3 regions of the Streptomyces sp. S6 genome follow, and region 2 is predicted to be linked to each of the others. Evidence: riboswitches for the same ligand, from Rfam matches in the RefSeq annotation. Region 2 holds a riboswitch; each other region holds the start of a gene.

Region 1 (5,163 bases), on a different contig from region 2:
GTCGGTCAAGCCGTCCGCCGCGCACGACAAGCTGGGCAGCCAGCTGGCGAGCCTCAGCGCGGCGGCCGAGGACGTCGCGGGCCGCGCGAGCCGTACACAGGAGCGCATCGACCTCAAGGCGCAGCAGGAGGCCGAGAAGAAGAAGGCCGCCGCCGAGGCGGCCCGGCTGGAGCGGCTGCGCCCCAAGTACGCCCTCCCGGTCGCGCAGCACGGCCTGAGCGCCTACTACGGCCAGTCCGGCATCAACTGGATGTCCATGCACACGGGCATCGACTTCCCGGTCGCCTACGGCACCACCGTCATGGCCGCGACGGACGGCACCGTCCGCACCCAGTGGAACAACGCCTACGGCAACATGCTGATCCTGACGGCGAAGGACGGCACGGAGACCTGGTACTGCCACCTCTCCAGCTACCGCGTCGCGTCGGGGACGACGGTCAAGGCCGGCGAGCCGATCGCGTACTCCGGAAACTCCGGCAACTCCACCGGCCCGCACCTGCACTTCGAGGTCCGCCCGGCCGGCGGCTCGTCGATCGACCCGCTGTCGTGGCTGCGCAGCCACGGGCTCGACCCGACGTAAGGCCTCAACTTCCGTCAAGCGGGCCCCTGTCGAGCGACAGGGGCCCGGCTCATGTCCGGTGAAGACCCCTCAGAGCTTCTCGACCGGCGCGTACCGCAGCAGCAGCCGCTTCGGCTTCCCCTCACCGAAGTCGATCGTCGCCTCCGCCTTCGCCCCCGCGCCCCCGACGGCGACGACGGTCCCGAGCCCGAACTGGTCGTGCGTGACGCGGTCCCCGACGGTCAGGGCGATCGCGGGCTTCTCCTCGGCCCCCCGGCGCGTCGCGAACCCGGAGGCGCCCTTGGCGGAGGACCGGGACGACGACAGCGAGGACCCGAGGCTCGGCGGCGGCGCGGCGGGTGCGCCGGTGCGCTTCCAGTCGACGTGCGTGGCCGGGATCTCCTCCAGGAACCGGGAGGGCGGGTTGTACGACGGCTGCCCCCAGGCGCTGCGGAGCGTGGAGCGGGTCAGGTAGAGCCGCTCACGCGCGCGGGTGATGCCGACGTAGGCGAGACGGCGTTCCTCCTCCAGTTCCTTGACCTGGCCGAGGGCGCGCATGTGCGGGAACACGCCGTCCTCCATGCCGGTGAGGAAGACGACGGGGAACTCCAGGCCCTTGGCGGTGTGCAGGGTCATCAGGGTGATGACGCCCGAGCCGTCCTCGTCCTCGTCGGGGATCTGGTCGGAGTCGGCGACCAGGGCGACGCGCTCCAGGAAGTCGGCGAGGCCGCGGGGCTGTTCCGACTCGCCGGACTCCTGCTCGAACTCCAGGGCCACGGAGGCGAGTTCCTGGAGGTTCTCGATGCGGGTCTCGTCCTGGGGGTCGGTGGAGTTCTGCAACTCGGCGAGGTAGCCGGTGCGTTCGAGTATGGCCTCCAGGACCGTCGCCGGGCCGGCGCCGGACTCGACGATGGTGCGCAGGTCGTCCATCAGCTCGTTGAACCGCTTGACGGCGTTGGCGGAGCGGGCGGCCATGCCGTACGCCTCGTCGACGCGCTTGAGGGCCTGCGGGAAGCTGATCTTCTCGCGCTGGGAGAGGGCGTCGATCATCGCCTCGGCGCGCTCGCCGATGCCCCGCTTGGGGACGTTGAGGATGCGGCGCAGGGGGACGGAGTCCTCGGGGTTGGCGAGGACGCGGAGGTAGGCCAGGACGTCCCTGACCTCCTTGCGCTCGTAGAAGCGGACGCCGCCGACGACCTTGTAGGGCAGGCCGACGCGGATGAAGATCTCCTCGAAGACCCGGGACTGGGCGTTGGTGCGGTAGAACACCGCGACATCCCCGGCCTTGGCCTCGCCGTTGTCGGTGAGGCGGTCTATCTCCTCGGCGACGAACTGCGCCTCGTCGTGCTCGGTGTCGGCGACGTAGCCCGTGATGCGGGCGCCCGCACCGGCGTTGGTCCACAGGTTCTTGGGCCTGCGGGACTCGTTGCGCTCGATGACCGCGTTGGCCGCCGAGAGGATCGTCTGCGTGGAGCGGTAGTTCTGCTCCAGCAGGATCGTCGTCGCGCTCGGGTAGTCCTCCTCGAACTGGAGGATGTTGCGGATCGTCGCGCCGCGGAAGGCGTAGATGGACTGGTCGGCGTCGCCCACGACGCAGAGCTCGGCGGGCGGGAGGTCGTGCTCGCTGGGCGGCGTGTCCTGAGAACGGCCGGCGCCGCCCACGAGTTCCCGGACGAGGGCGTACTGGGCGTGGTTGGTGTCCTGGTACTCGTCGACCATCACGTGGCGGAAGCGGCGGCGGTAGTGCTCGGCGACGTCCGGGAAGGCGCGCAGGAGGTTGACCGTCGTCATGATGAGGTCGTCGAAGTCGAGGGCGTTGGCCTCGCGCAGGCGGGACTGGTAGAGCGCGTACGCCTGGGCGAGGGTCTTCTCGAAGCCGTCGGCCGCCTGGGCCGCGAAGTCCTCCTCGTCGATCAGCTCGTTCTTGAGGTTGCTGATCTTGGCGCTGAAGGACTTGGGCGGGAAGCGCTTGGGGTCGAGGTCCAGGTCGCGGCAGACGAGGGCCATGAGGCGCTTGGAGTCGGCGGCGTCGTAGATGGAGAACGACGAGGTGAAGCCGAGCTTCTTGGACTCGCGGCGCAGGATGCGCACGCACGCGCTGTGGAACGTCATGACCCACATCGCGTTCGCGCGCGGGCCGACGAGTTGCTCGACGCGCTCCTTCATCTCACCGGCGGCCTTGTTGGTGAAGGTGATCGCGAGGATCTGGCCCGGGTGGACGCCGCGCGCGGCGAGGAGGTGGGCGATGCGGTGGGTGAGGACGCGGGTCTTGCCGGAGCCGGCGCCGGCGACGATGAGCAGGGGTGAGCCGGCGTGGATCACCGCCTCGCGCTGGTTGTCGTTCAGCCCGTCGACGAGGGCCGCCGGATCGAGGACGGGGCGGGGGGCGCCGTCCCTGTAGTGGGCGTCCCGGTCCGGGGGCAGGTCGAACCTGCCGTCGAACAGGTCGGCCGGGATCTGCTCCGGGGCCTGCTCGTCCTCGGGCGGCGGAGGGGGTTCCTCGGCGTGCCCGCGCGGGGCCTGGAGGTCCGCCAGGAAGCTGTCGTCAAAGAGGCTGCTCATCGCTCTCCGAGTCTAGAGGCCGCCACTGACGACCGGTCCCGGTCCCGGGAATCTCCGCGCTCACCTTCCGGATCGCCCCTATCACAACCTGTGATGACCTGCGGGAACTTCGACACAGGTCACAAAAACGTATCGGGCATATCGCCCGCCAACCTTCACAGAAGTCACACGAATTGGCTACCGTTCCGGTCAAGGCCGCCCGTCCCCCACCGGCGAACGTCGCCGGGCCGCGCGGCCCTCCGCCGAGTCCGGCCCGCCCCCGTGCGCGAGGCAGCCGGAGCCGGGGACCCACCGAGAACCTGGGGCGAATCGGCCGACCCCCGCCGGGGAAGGCCGTAGGGCAACCTTCCGCAGCACGACAGCACGACTCCCGCCCGAGCCCGACAGCTAACCCGGTAGGCGGTACAAGGAAGGAGTCGCCCCCATTGGCGTCGCATCAACGCAGGCTCCCCTGGACGGGCATGCGCGCGTCAGGCGTCAGCGCCCCCGCCCTGGCCACGGCCGCCCTCACGTCCATGGCGATGTTCACCCAGCCCCCCACCGAGGCCGCCCCGCCGGCCGACGACGGCAGACCTACCCTTGAGGACGTCGAGCGCAAACTCGACGCCTTCTACAGCAGTCAGACGGGTTCGAAGAAGGACACGGCCGCCAAGGAGAAGGAGACCAAGCGCGCCAAGACCTTCCTCGACACCGCGGCCCGCTACCGCACGCAGGAGCCCGTGCTCCCGCCGCCGCCCGCCCTGCCGCCGCTCCCGCCCTTCCCGCCGTCGGTCGCCCACGACTTCACGGCGGCGCCGGACAGCGGCCTCACAGCCGTACCCGACGCCTACATACCGGACGTCCACGCCCCCGACAGCTACGAGAAGGCCCCGCTCAGCTCCGAGCGCCTCCCGGACAGCTACGACGCCGTCGCGCCCGCCCCGACACCCCTCCCGGACGCCGACGACGACCCCGAGGGCTACCTCAAGGACGCGAAGTCGGTCGTCCAGAGAAAGCTGAGCAAGGCTCAGGCGCTGCTGTCCTTCCACGCCGTGAACCAGCCGAAGGCGGCGCCCCGGCAGCAGGAGGAGGCGCCGGTCTCCGCCGAGGCGGAGAGAGCGCTCGCGTTCGCGCGGGAGCAGCTCGGCAAGCCGGTGGTCCTCGGCGCGGCGGGCCCCGGCTCCTTCGACGGCCCCGGGCTCACCCAGACCGCCTGGAAATCCGCCGGAGTCGCCCTGCCGCGCACCGCGTTCGGCCAGGTCACCGCGGGCAAACCGATCCGCCTGCCGGACGCCCGCCCCGGCGATCTCGTCTTCTTCCACGACGACATCACCCACGTCGGCATCTACACCGGCGACGGCCGGATGATCCACGCCCCGCGCCCCGGCGCGTACGTCTGCGAGGAGTCCATCCACTTCGCGGGCTCGTCCGAGATCCACAGCGTGGTGCGCCCGGCCTGACGCACGGGTCACCGGCGCCGGGCCACCGCCGGGCGCCGGATCAGGTCCAGAGGACCGCGATGAAGATGTTGACGACGGTCAGCAGGCCGACGGCGGCGAAGAGCGGCTTCTCGACCCGCTCGTCGTCCCGCTTCACGTAGGTCAGCCCCAGGATGACGACCAGCAGCGCCAGCTTGACACCGATCTTGATGTTATTGACGTGCTGGTCGTCCGCTTGGTTGAGCCCGACCAGGATCACGCCGGTGACCAGCATCGTCGCGGCGCCGTGCAGCATGCCGGGGACGAAGCGGGCGGTGCCCTGCCCCATCGCCTTCAGCTGCGTGAGGAACCCGCCGAGCAGCGCGGCGATGCCGATGATGTGCAGGCCGACGAAGAAATGGATGAGTACGTCCATGAGGCCGGAGCCTAACCAGCCGCCCCCTCGGCCTCCTCGGCAGCCCCGGTAGCAGCAGTCCCCGCCTCGCGGGGGCGAATCCCCGGTTCGGTCAACACAGAGACCCGCCCCGCCCTCGAAGGCGGGATCGGTATGCACATACGGTCACCGGACAACTCTCTGAAGTCACTTCCGTACAACGCGTTACCCAAACGTCACAGTGCGGCCTA
Region 2 (4,000 bases):
CTGGGCGGCGGACTGCCGGGCGGAAGGGCTTTTCGTGGGGTGTTTCCGTCCCCCGTCCGTGCCCGACGGCGTCTCACGGCTGCGGCTGACCGCCCGCGCGGACCTCTCCGGGGCGGAGCTGGACCGCGCGGTACGGGTGATCGACGCGACACGACCATGAGTCGGCGGGCACGGCCGTGCATCGGCTGATCAGAACGCCGACGTGAACTCCGCCCAGCTCCCCGGGGTGAAGAGCAGTGCGGGGCCGGCGGGGGACTTGGAGTCGCGTACCGCGAGCAGACCCGAATACGGGGCGGTCTCCACGCAGTTGTTCGCTCCGGTGCTGTGACTGCTGCGCAGCCAGCGAGCGATATGCAGTGCGGTTGCGGAAGGAACGTTCCGAGGCGGTGCTGTCATTGGGGGTGCCTCCTTACGCGCCGTCACCTAGCCCGGCGATGAAATCCAACGAGTCCTCGGGTGAAAGGGCGTGGATCTGAAGGTTGGTGAAAGCCTCCGAGTAGGCCTGGAGGTCTTCTTTCCCCTCAAGGTGATGACTACTCGTCAAGTGGTCGAGAACGACCACATCCAGATCAGAAACGCTCGAAAACGAGAAGATGACGAAAGGCCCGGTGAGGCCGATATGCGACCCTGCGGTGAACGGCAGTACCTGGAGCCTCACTTGGGGGAGCCGCGCGTCCTCAAGGAGCCGTTCCAGCTGCGCCGCCATCACCTCGGGCCCGCCCACCTGGCGGCGCAGCACCGCCTCGTCCAGGACGGCGTTCAGCAGCAGCGGCGGATCCCCGCGCAGTACGTCCTGGCGGGCCAGACGCACCTCCACCAGCGTGTCCAACTGCCCTTCGTCCGCGCCCTCCAGCGCCGACCGGGTCACCGCGCGGGCGTACTCGGGGGTCTGGAGCAGCCCCGGGACGACGGTCGTCTCCAGCGTGCGCATCGCGCTCGCCTGCGCCTCCAGGCTGATGAAGTCCCGGTAGGCGGGCGGCAGTACCCCCCGGTAGGCGTGCCACCAGTGGTCCCGGCCGACGGCCTCGTCGGCGCCGGCGAGCACGAGCATCAGCTCCCGGAGCCGCTCGTCGCCCACCCCGTAGGCGTCCAGCAGGAGTTCCACATCGGCCGGTTTCGCACTGCTGGTGCCCGTCTCGATCCGGCTCACCTTCGACTGGTGCCAGCCGACGAGCCGGGCCGCCTCACCGCTCGTCAGCCGGGCCCGATTGCGTAACGAGCGCAGTTCCGCGCCCAGTTTGCGGCGGCGCACCGCGGGGCCGTGTTGCATGCCCTTCTCCTCACTCCCCATTACCTCTCACATGCCGCCCGAATCCGATCTGCCGTAGCAGAGTTCACCGCTTCGGGCGACAGATATATGCACATCTTGGTGGATCGCCGCACAGGACGTCGCGGAAATGGCAGTCTGACGGTGAAGCACCAGTTCCGGGACCGTACTCGAACCATCCGCCTCGTGTCGGACGCCGGTCCCGTGGGAAAGGGACGACGTCGCCATGGCAGACCACCTGGAAGCATCCGTCACCCTGCCGAGCGACCCCGTGTCGGTCGCCGCGGCCCGCACCTTCACCGCGGGCACGCTCGCGGAGTGGGGCCTGCCGCCCGGCGCGGACCTCGCCGAGACCATCCGCCTCATCGTCTCCGAACTCGCCACCAACGCCGTCCAGCACACCCTGGGGCAGTCGCCGACCTTCACCCTCGACCTCGTCCTCGACCGGGACGAACAGGTCAGCGTCGGCGTCACCGACAGCCACCCGCGGTTCCCCAAACGCCTCCCGGCCGCCGTCCAACAGGACAACGGCCGGGGGATGGTGATCATCCGCTCACTGACGGCGGAACGCGGCGGGCGGCTCAAGGTGCGGCCCACCCAGGAGGGCGGCAAGACGGTCTCCATCGAGCTGCCCTGGACGGCCACTGCCCGGCCGTCCTGTCCGGGGACTACTTGACCCGGCCGTACCAGACGCTCTTGGTCCAGATCTTCTGGAGCCGGACCACGTCACCGGTCTTCGGCGAGTGCCACACCTTGCCGGCGCCCGCGTATATGCCCACGTGGTAGACGTTCGAGCCCGAGTGGAAGAAGACCAGATCCCCCGCCTGTCGGCTCGCGGAGGAGATGTGCTTGGTCTTGTTGTACTGCTGGGACGCCGTGCGCGGCAGGGTCTTGCCCGCCTTCTTGAACGCGTACTGCGTGAGCCCCGAGCAGTCGAACCGCTTCGGTCCGGCGGCGCCGTACTTGTACGGGGCGCCCTTCTTGGACGCGGCGATCTGAAGCGCCTTCGTCGACACGGTGGCCGCCTCGGCGCCGGAGGCGACGCCCGGTACGACCACGGAACCGCCCACGGCGGCCAGTGCGAAAGCCGAGACCGTACCGGCTCGGACCATCATCGACGGGACACGATTGAGCGCAGTCATGCGCAACCCTTCGTCAACCGCCTGTGAAGGATGACCTGTCGGATTCGGGCTGGCGAAGTTGGCCCGGCCGTGTCACCACGGCTTCACCCCAAGGGCTGCTCGGCACGGTCATGGCGTGACCGCTCCGGCGACCCGTACTGCCTGGGTCCTCCACTCCTGCCGATGCACTCCTGTCGACCGGTACATCCGGGCGGCGGCAGGACTCGGCGTCCACCCGGATCGCCCCGCCGCTTGTGGCGGGGGCTTGTCGTCAGTCAGGGATCTTGACTCATCCGTGACCGAAATACCCAGCGGAATCGTGGATTTGTGGCCTTACTCACGACTGGGCCATTCGGGTGAACAGTTCAGATCTCGGTCACGTGTCCGTCACCTGCGCACCCGCCGATCAGGGTGGGAATGCCCCGTTCCGCACCCCGTATCCGCAGGCTGCGCAACCCGGGAGGGCCGCCCGGGGGAAACCTCGTTACGCCGAACGGGGGTCGGTTCTACGCCGTCCCCCGCCGCTCACCGACCGGCCGCGGACGGTGCGTCTTCACGCACCCCGCGACAGCCCCGTACGTCGCCGGGAGGGAGCACGGGCGGAGGCACGCGCGCGTGGCGGGAAGAGGCGGCACGCGTGCGTGCTTCTGTGCTTCCCGGGGTGCTTTCAGGGGGTGCCTGTGCCTCAACTCGCGGGCGGCGGCAGGGTTACCCGCGCGGTACGGCGCTCGCCGTCCAGGACGCGCAGCGCCCTCGCGAGGGTCTCGGCGTGCACCTCGTGCTCGCCGCGCTGGTGCATCAGCGTCAGCGCGTCACGCAGCGCCGTCGCCCTCGCCACCAGCGCCTGGGCCGCCCGCAGGCCCCGGTAGGTGTCGCCGTCGCGGCTCGGGTTGATCCGGCCCAGCAGGTCGACGGCCGCCAGGTACTGGTCGATCAGCTCGGCTTCCGCGCGGGTCAGCGCCGGCAGCGGCGGGAGTTCCGGCAGCATCCGCCGTCACCTTCCGGTCGTCCGGCGGACGGGGAGTACGCCGTCGACGACGCCGTACTCCACCGCCGCGCTCGCGTCGAGGACCTTGTCCCGCTCGATGTCCTCCCGCACCTGCTCCGGGGTGCGGCCCGTGTGGCGGACGAGCAGCTCCTCCAGGAGGGCGCGGGTGCGCGTCAGTTCCTCCGCCACGATCGCGAGGTCGCTGGCCTGTCCCTCGAACTCGCCCGCCGGCTCCGGCTGGCCGACGATCACCCGCGCGCCCGGCAGCGCGAACCGCTTCCCCGGCGTGCCCGCCGCCAGCAGGACCGCCGCCGACCGGCCGGCCTGGCCCAGGCAGACCGTCTCCACGTCGCAGCTGACGTACCGCATCGTGTCGTAGATCGCCGACATCGCCGTGAACGAGCCGCCCGGGGAGTTGATGTACAGCGAGATGTCCTGGTCCGGGGCCTGGTGCTCCAGGTGCATGAGCTGGGCCATCACATCGTTCGCCGAGGTGTTGTCCACCGGGGCGCCGAGAAAGACGATCCGTCCCTCCAGGAGCTTGGAGTAGGGGTCCAGCGTGCGGTTGCCGTAGCTCGTGCGTTCGTGGAACTCGGGCAGGACGTGGCGTGCGGCAGGCGGATA
Region 3 (4,769 bases), on a different contig from region 2:
GCGCGGGATCCCGTTCCGTCGGCAAGGTCAGGCAGGCAGCCGCCCCGGCACCACCTCCCCGCGCGGACACCCCTTCCCCTGCCGGGCGACCGGTTTGCGGCCCTCCCGCGCGGGGCGGCGGCGCGTCGGTTTCCGGATGGTTCGGGAGGTCATGGGCGTGTGGCCCGTGAGGGGTGGCGCGAGCCGGTCGGTCGGGCCCCCTGGGGCCGGTGCGGTCCGTATTCTCTGATCATGGCCGCACCCACCACCCCCGCTTCCGTCACGCGCGCGTACGCCCTCGTCGCCACCGACCTGGACGGCACGCTGCTCCGCGCCGACGACACCTTCTCGGACCGCTCGCTGAACGCCCTCCAGCGGGTCGTGGAGTCCGGCGCGCGGCACCTGGTGGTGACCGGCCGCCCGGCCCCCCGGGTACGCCCCCTGCTGGAGATCCTGCGCGGCCGTGGGCTCGCGGTGTGCGGCCAGGGAGCGCAGGTGTACGACGCCGGCGCCGACCGCCTCCTGTGGTCCGTCACGCTGGACCGCGAACTCGCGGAGACCGCGCTCGGCAAGATCGAGGCGGAGGTCGGGCAGGTGTACGCCGCCGTCGACCAGGACGGCGTGGACGGGCTGACGCTGATCGAGCCGGGCTACCTGATGCCGCACCCGACGCTCCCGGCGCTGCGCGTGGGCCGCCGCGAGGACCTGTGGTGCGAGCCGATCAGCAAGGTGCTCCTGCGTCACCCAGCGCTCACGGACGACGAGTTGGCGGCCACCGCGCGCGCGGCGGTCGGTTCGCTCGCCACCGTCACGATGTCGGGGCCCGGCACGGTCGAACTCCAGCCGAGCGGCGTCACGAAGGCCACCGGCCTGGCGCTGGCCGCCGAACGCCTCGGGGTCGCCCCGCAGGACACGGTCGCCTTCGGGGACATGCCGAACGACATCCCGATGTTCGAGTGGTCGGCCTATGGGGTCGCGATGGCGAACGCACACCCCGAACTCAAGGCGGTGGCCGACGAGGTGACCGGTTCGAACGAGGAGGACGGCGTGGCGACCGTTCTTGAACGGATGTTTCCGTAACGCGAGCCGTTAGGGAGCCCCGATCCGAAACCAGGGCTCCCACAGGGACGTTCACTTCCGGGAGGGCGTCCCGGAGGGACGGTCAGTACGCGCCGTACACGTTGTCGATCGACCCGTACACCGCCGCCGCGTAGTTGCACGCGGCGGTGATGTTCGCGACCGGGTCGTACGGGTCGTACGCGGTCCCGGCGACGTGGTACGCCCGGAAGGTCGGGTCGATCACCTGGAGCAGGCCCTTGGACGGCGTCCCGGCGGCGGCGTTGGAGTCCCAGTTGTTGACGGCCCAGGGGTTGCCGGAGGACTCGCGGATGATGTTGCGGTAGATGCCGTTGTAGCTGCCCGGGATGCCCTTCTGGGCCATGATCGCGAGGGATTCGCGGATCCAGCCGTCCAGGGTGTTCGGGTATCCGGCGACCGTGGACGACGTGGCGCCGGTGGCCGCGGAGGCGCTGGTCGCACCGGCGATCGGGAGGGCGAGCAGGACCGTACCGGTGGCGGCGACGGCGAGTACTCGGGCGAGACGCTTCTTGCGGATTGCAGGCATGGCGATGTTCCTCTCCGGCGCCTGCGAGGTGAGCTGTCGGGTTCGGGCGGGGAGGTGCCCGGCCGGGCCACCGGGGACGGTGACACGGCTTCACCCCTAGCCGTCCCGGAGCGTGTCCGGTGCGGCGTACTACCTGGGTCCCCCGCTCCTGCCGCACGCGAGTTCGTCGATGGAGTGGTGAGGGGCGGCGGCAGGATTAGGCGTCCGCCCGACCCGGCGGAACGTATGCGAGAGCACATGTCCGGAACAAGCGTCGGATTCACATCTCGTCCCTGTTGACATCTGTCTAAGGCGTATGGGGTGCTTGATCCTTTGCGATCGCCAAGTGTCAACTGGCCTGCGGGGGAAGGGTGGAGGGGTGGTGCGGGGAGAACGGGTGAAAAAAGTGCCCGTGACTCAACTCACGAAATAGCAATAGCGGCAAAATGGGGCACAAGGTATCCATGTGTGAATATGGCGTGTCTTATCGGTCGATCGGATGCATAGCAGGCGTGATCCGATAGCGCCCGTGCTGTAACCGTGGGGGCTATCGGTGATCGAAACGTGACCGGATACGCTGACTTGAGTGAGGGCAACGACCTATCGACAAACCGTGTAATCGCCAACAGTCGCCCGTGGGCAACAGCAGACAGGAGATCCCTCGTGACCGTCGTCGGGCCGTTCGGGCTGAGCGTGCGGGACCAGGCACTGGAAGCCGACGTCCAGGCCGGACTCTCGGCCGTCGAGGAGGGCCTGCTCGAAGCCACCAAGAGCGAGGTTCCCTTCATCACGGAGGCCGCGCAGCACCTCGTGCGCGCCGGGGGCAAACGTTTCCGGCCACTGCTGGTGATGCTGTCGGCCCAGTTCGGCGACCCGTACGCGCCCGGTGTGGTGCCGTCGGCCGTCGGTGTCGAACTCACCCACCTCGCCACCCTCTACCACGACGACGTCATGGACGAGGCCGAGGTGCGGCGCGGGGTCGCCAGCCCCAACGCCCGCTGGGGCAACTCCGTCGCCGTCCTCACGGGTGACTTCCTCTTCGCGCGCGCGTCCCAGATCCTCGCCGACCTCGGGCCCGAGGTCGTCCGCATCCAGGCCGAGGCGTTCGAACGGCTCGTCACCGGCCAGATCCTGGAGACCGCGGGCCCCACGGACGGCCGCGACCCCGTGGACCACTACCTCGACGTCCTCGCCGGCAAGACCGGCTCCCTCGTCGCCGTCTCCTGCCGCTTCGGGGCGATGACCTCGGGCGCCGACGAGACGGTCGTCGACGTCCTCACGCAGTACGGCGAGCGCCTCGGCGTCGCCTTCCAGCTCGCGGACGACGTCCTCGACATCGCCTCCGACTCCCACGAGTCGGGCAAGACCCCCGGCACGGACCTGCGCGAGGGCATCTCCACGCTCCCCGTCCTGCGCCTGCGCGAGCGCGCCGCCCGGCTCGGTCTCGCCGAGGACGTCGCCCTGTGCGAACTCCTCGACTCCGACCTCACCGACGACGCCCGGCACGCCGAGGCCCTCGCCGCCCTGCGCACCCACCCCGCCCTCGAACAGGCCCGCCGCGACACCGTCCGCTACGCCGAAGAGGCCCGCTCCGCCCTCTCCCCCCTCCCGGACTGCGACGCGAAGCTCGCCCTGGTGGAGATGTGCGACGCGGTGGTGCACCGGGCCGGCTAGGACCCGCACGGACGACGGGGTACGGACGGCGGCCCGCCGGCCTGCCCCGTCGTTCGCGTATCCGCAGCTCAAACCCCCTGTGCCGGCCCCGCCTCACCCCTCCCCGCAGCCGGGTACGACTCCGCGGACCCCTAGGGGACTACGGGAAACCGGAGTGGCGTGTCATACCGCAGGAGTACGCGGAGTTGACTCTGCGGGGTGACGCCGGTGACGGGTCCGGTTTGGTGTGATGGATGCAGAACGCAGGACCACGGCTCACCGATTCGGGTGAGAATGGCGGTCAGGGGTGGGGCGAGCACAGTGCCCACCGGCCGCCGACTTCGACGGAGGTAAGGCAGACATGGCACCGAACGCATCCGACGACCACCAGACCCCGACCGCCGTCACCGACGCCGACGAGGCGAGGTCCCGCCGCCGCAGGACGGCTGCGCGGTACGTCGTCCCGGTGTCGGTCGTGGGCATGGCCGCCGCCACCATCGGCCTGGTACCCGCCCTCGCCGACTCCGGCGACCCCGACCTCCCGCAGATAACCGCCCAGCAGCTCCTGGACAAGGTCGCCGCGTCGGACGTCCAGCAGCTCTCCGGCACCGTCAAGATCACGACCGACCTGGGCCTGCCGAACCTCGGCGGCCTGGAGAGCGGCCTCCTCTCCGGCGCGACCGGCTCCGCGGACGGCTCCTCCGCCGACCCCTCCACCAAGCTGACGGAGCTGGCCTCCGGCACACACACGCTGCGCGTGGCCACCGACGGCCCCGAGAAGCAGAAGCTCTCCCTCCTGGAGAACGCGGCGGAGTACAGCCTCGTCCACAACGGCAAGGACGTCTGGGGCTACGACAGCAAGTCGAACGAGGTCTACCACTCGACGCTCTCCGAGAAGGCCGGCAAGCAGTCGCAGGCCCCGGCGACCCCCAAGGACCTCACGGAAGAGACGCTGAAGGCCCTCGACCCCACGACGTCGGTGAAGGTCGACGGCACGGTCCACGTCGCGGGCCGCGACGCCTACAAACTGCTGGTGACGCCCAAGCAGTCCGGTACGACGGTCGGCGCGATCAGCATCGCCGTCGACGCCAAGACCGGTCTGCCCCTGAAGTTCACGCTCACCCCGAGGAGCGGCGGCGCGGCCGTCGTCGACGCCGGCTTCACCCAGGTCAGCTTCGACAAGCCGGCCGCCTCCACCTTCGACTTCACCCCGCCCAAGGGCGCGAAGGTCACCCAGGGCGAGCACCCGCGCGGCGACGAGGACAAGGGCGCCCCCGGCAGGAATCCGGCCGGGAAGGGCCTCGGCGAGGACCTCACGGGCCTGAACGTCCTGGGCAAGGGCTGGACCACGATCGCCACGTTCGACACGGGCACGGCAGGCACCGCCTCCTCGGGGCGCCCCGAGGCCGGCCCGTTCGGCGACTTCATCGACTCCTTCGGCGACAAGGTCTCCGGCGACTTCGGCAAGGGCACCGTCTTCTCCACCCGCCTGGTCAACGCCCTCGTCACCGACAGCGGCAAGGTCTACGTCGGC

Evidence for each region. A riboswitch is a leader RNA that binds a small molecule or an ion and turns the genes downstream of it on or off. The one in region 2 is predicted to bind cyclic di-AMP.
Region 1: linked by a shared signal. The riboswitch ahead of ACVNF4_RS31800 (C40 family peptidase) and the one ahead of ACVNF4_RS32240 (C40 family peptidase) in region 2 are both predicted to bind cyclic di-AMP.
Region 3: linked by a shared signal. The riboswitch ahead of ACVNF4_RS32335 (transglycosylase SLT domain-containing protein) and the one ahead of ACVNF4_RS32240 (C40 family peptidase) in region 2 are both predicted to bind cyclic di-AMP.

The regions. Positions count from the first base shown of each region.
Region 1 is NZ_JBTYMC010000384.1:271-5,433, reverse strand. It holds partial or broken gene ACVNF4_RS31810 (M23 family metallopeptidase) at 1-580, shown strand, start outside; gene pcrA (DNA helicase PcrA) at 650-3,121, opposite strand; cyclic di-AMP (ydaO/yuaA leader) riboswitch at 3,384-3,538, shown strand; gene ACVNF4_RS31800 (C40 family peptidase) at 3,583-4,560, shown strand; gene ACVNF4_RS31795 (hypothetical protein) at 4,601-4,954, opposite strand.
Region 2 is NZ_JBTYMC010000401.1:1,044-5,043, reverse strand. It holds partial or broken gene ACVNF4_RS32260 (aminotransferase class I/II-fold pyridoxal phosphate-dependent enzyme) at 1-160, shown strand, start outside; gene ACVNF4_RS32255 (DUF397 domain-containing protein) at 190-396, opposite strand; gene ACVNF4_RS32250 (helix-turn-helix domain-containing protein) at 410-1,270, opposite strand; gene ACVNF4_RS32245 (ATP-binding protein) at 1,494-1,943, shown strand; gene ACVNF4_RS32240 (C40 family peptidase) at 1,936-2,409, opposite strand; cyclic di-AMP (ydaO/yuaA leader) riboswitch at 2,413-2,595, opposite strand; gene ACVNF4_RS32235 (hypothetical protein) at 3,074-3,376, opposite strand; gene ACVNF4_RS32230 (ATP-dependent Clp protease proteolytic subunit) at 3,383-4,000, opposite strand, start outside.
Region 3 is NZ_JBTYMC010000404.1:22-4,790, forward strand. It holds gene ACVNF4_RS32330 (HAD family hydrolase) at 232-1,059, shown strand; gene ACVNF4_RS32335 (transglycosylase SLT domain-containing protein) at 1,142-1,603, opposite strand; cyclic di-AMP (ydaO/yuaA leader) riboswitch at 1,607-1,782, opposite strand; gene ACVNF4_RS32340 (polyprenyl synthetase family protein) at 2,246-3,256, shown strand; gene ACVNF4_RS32345 (LolA family protein) at 3,597-4,769, shown strand, end outside.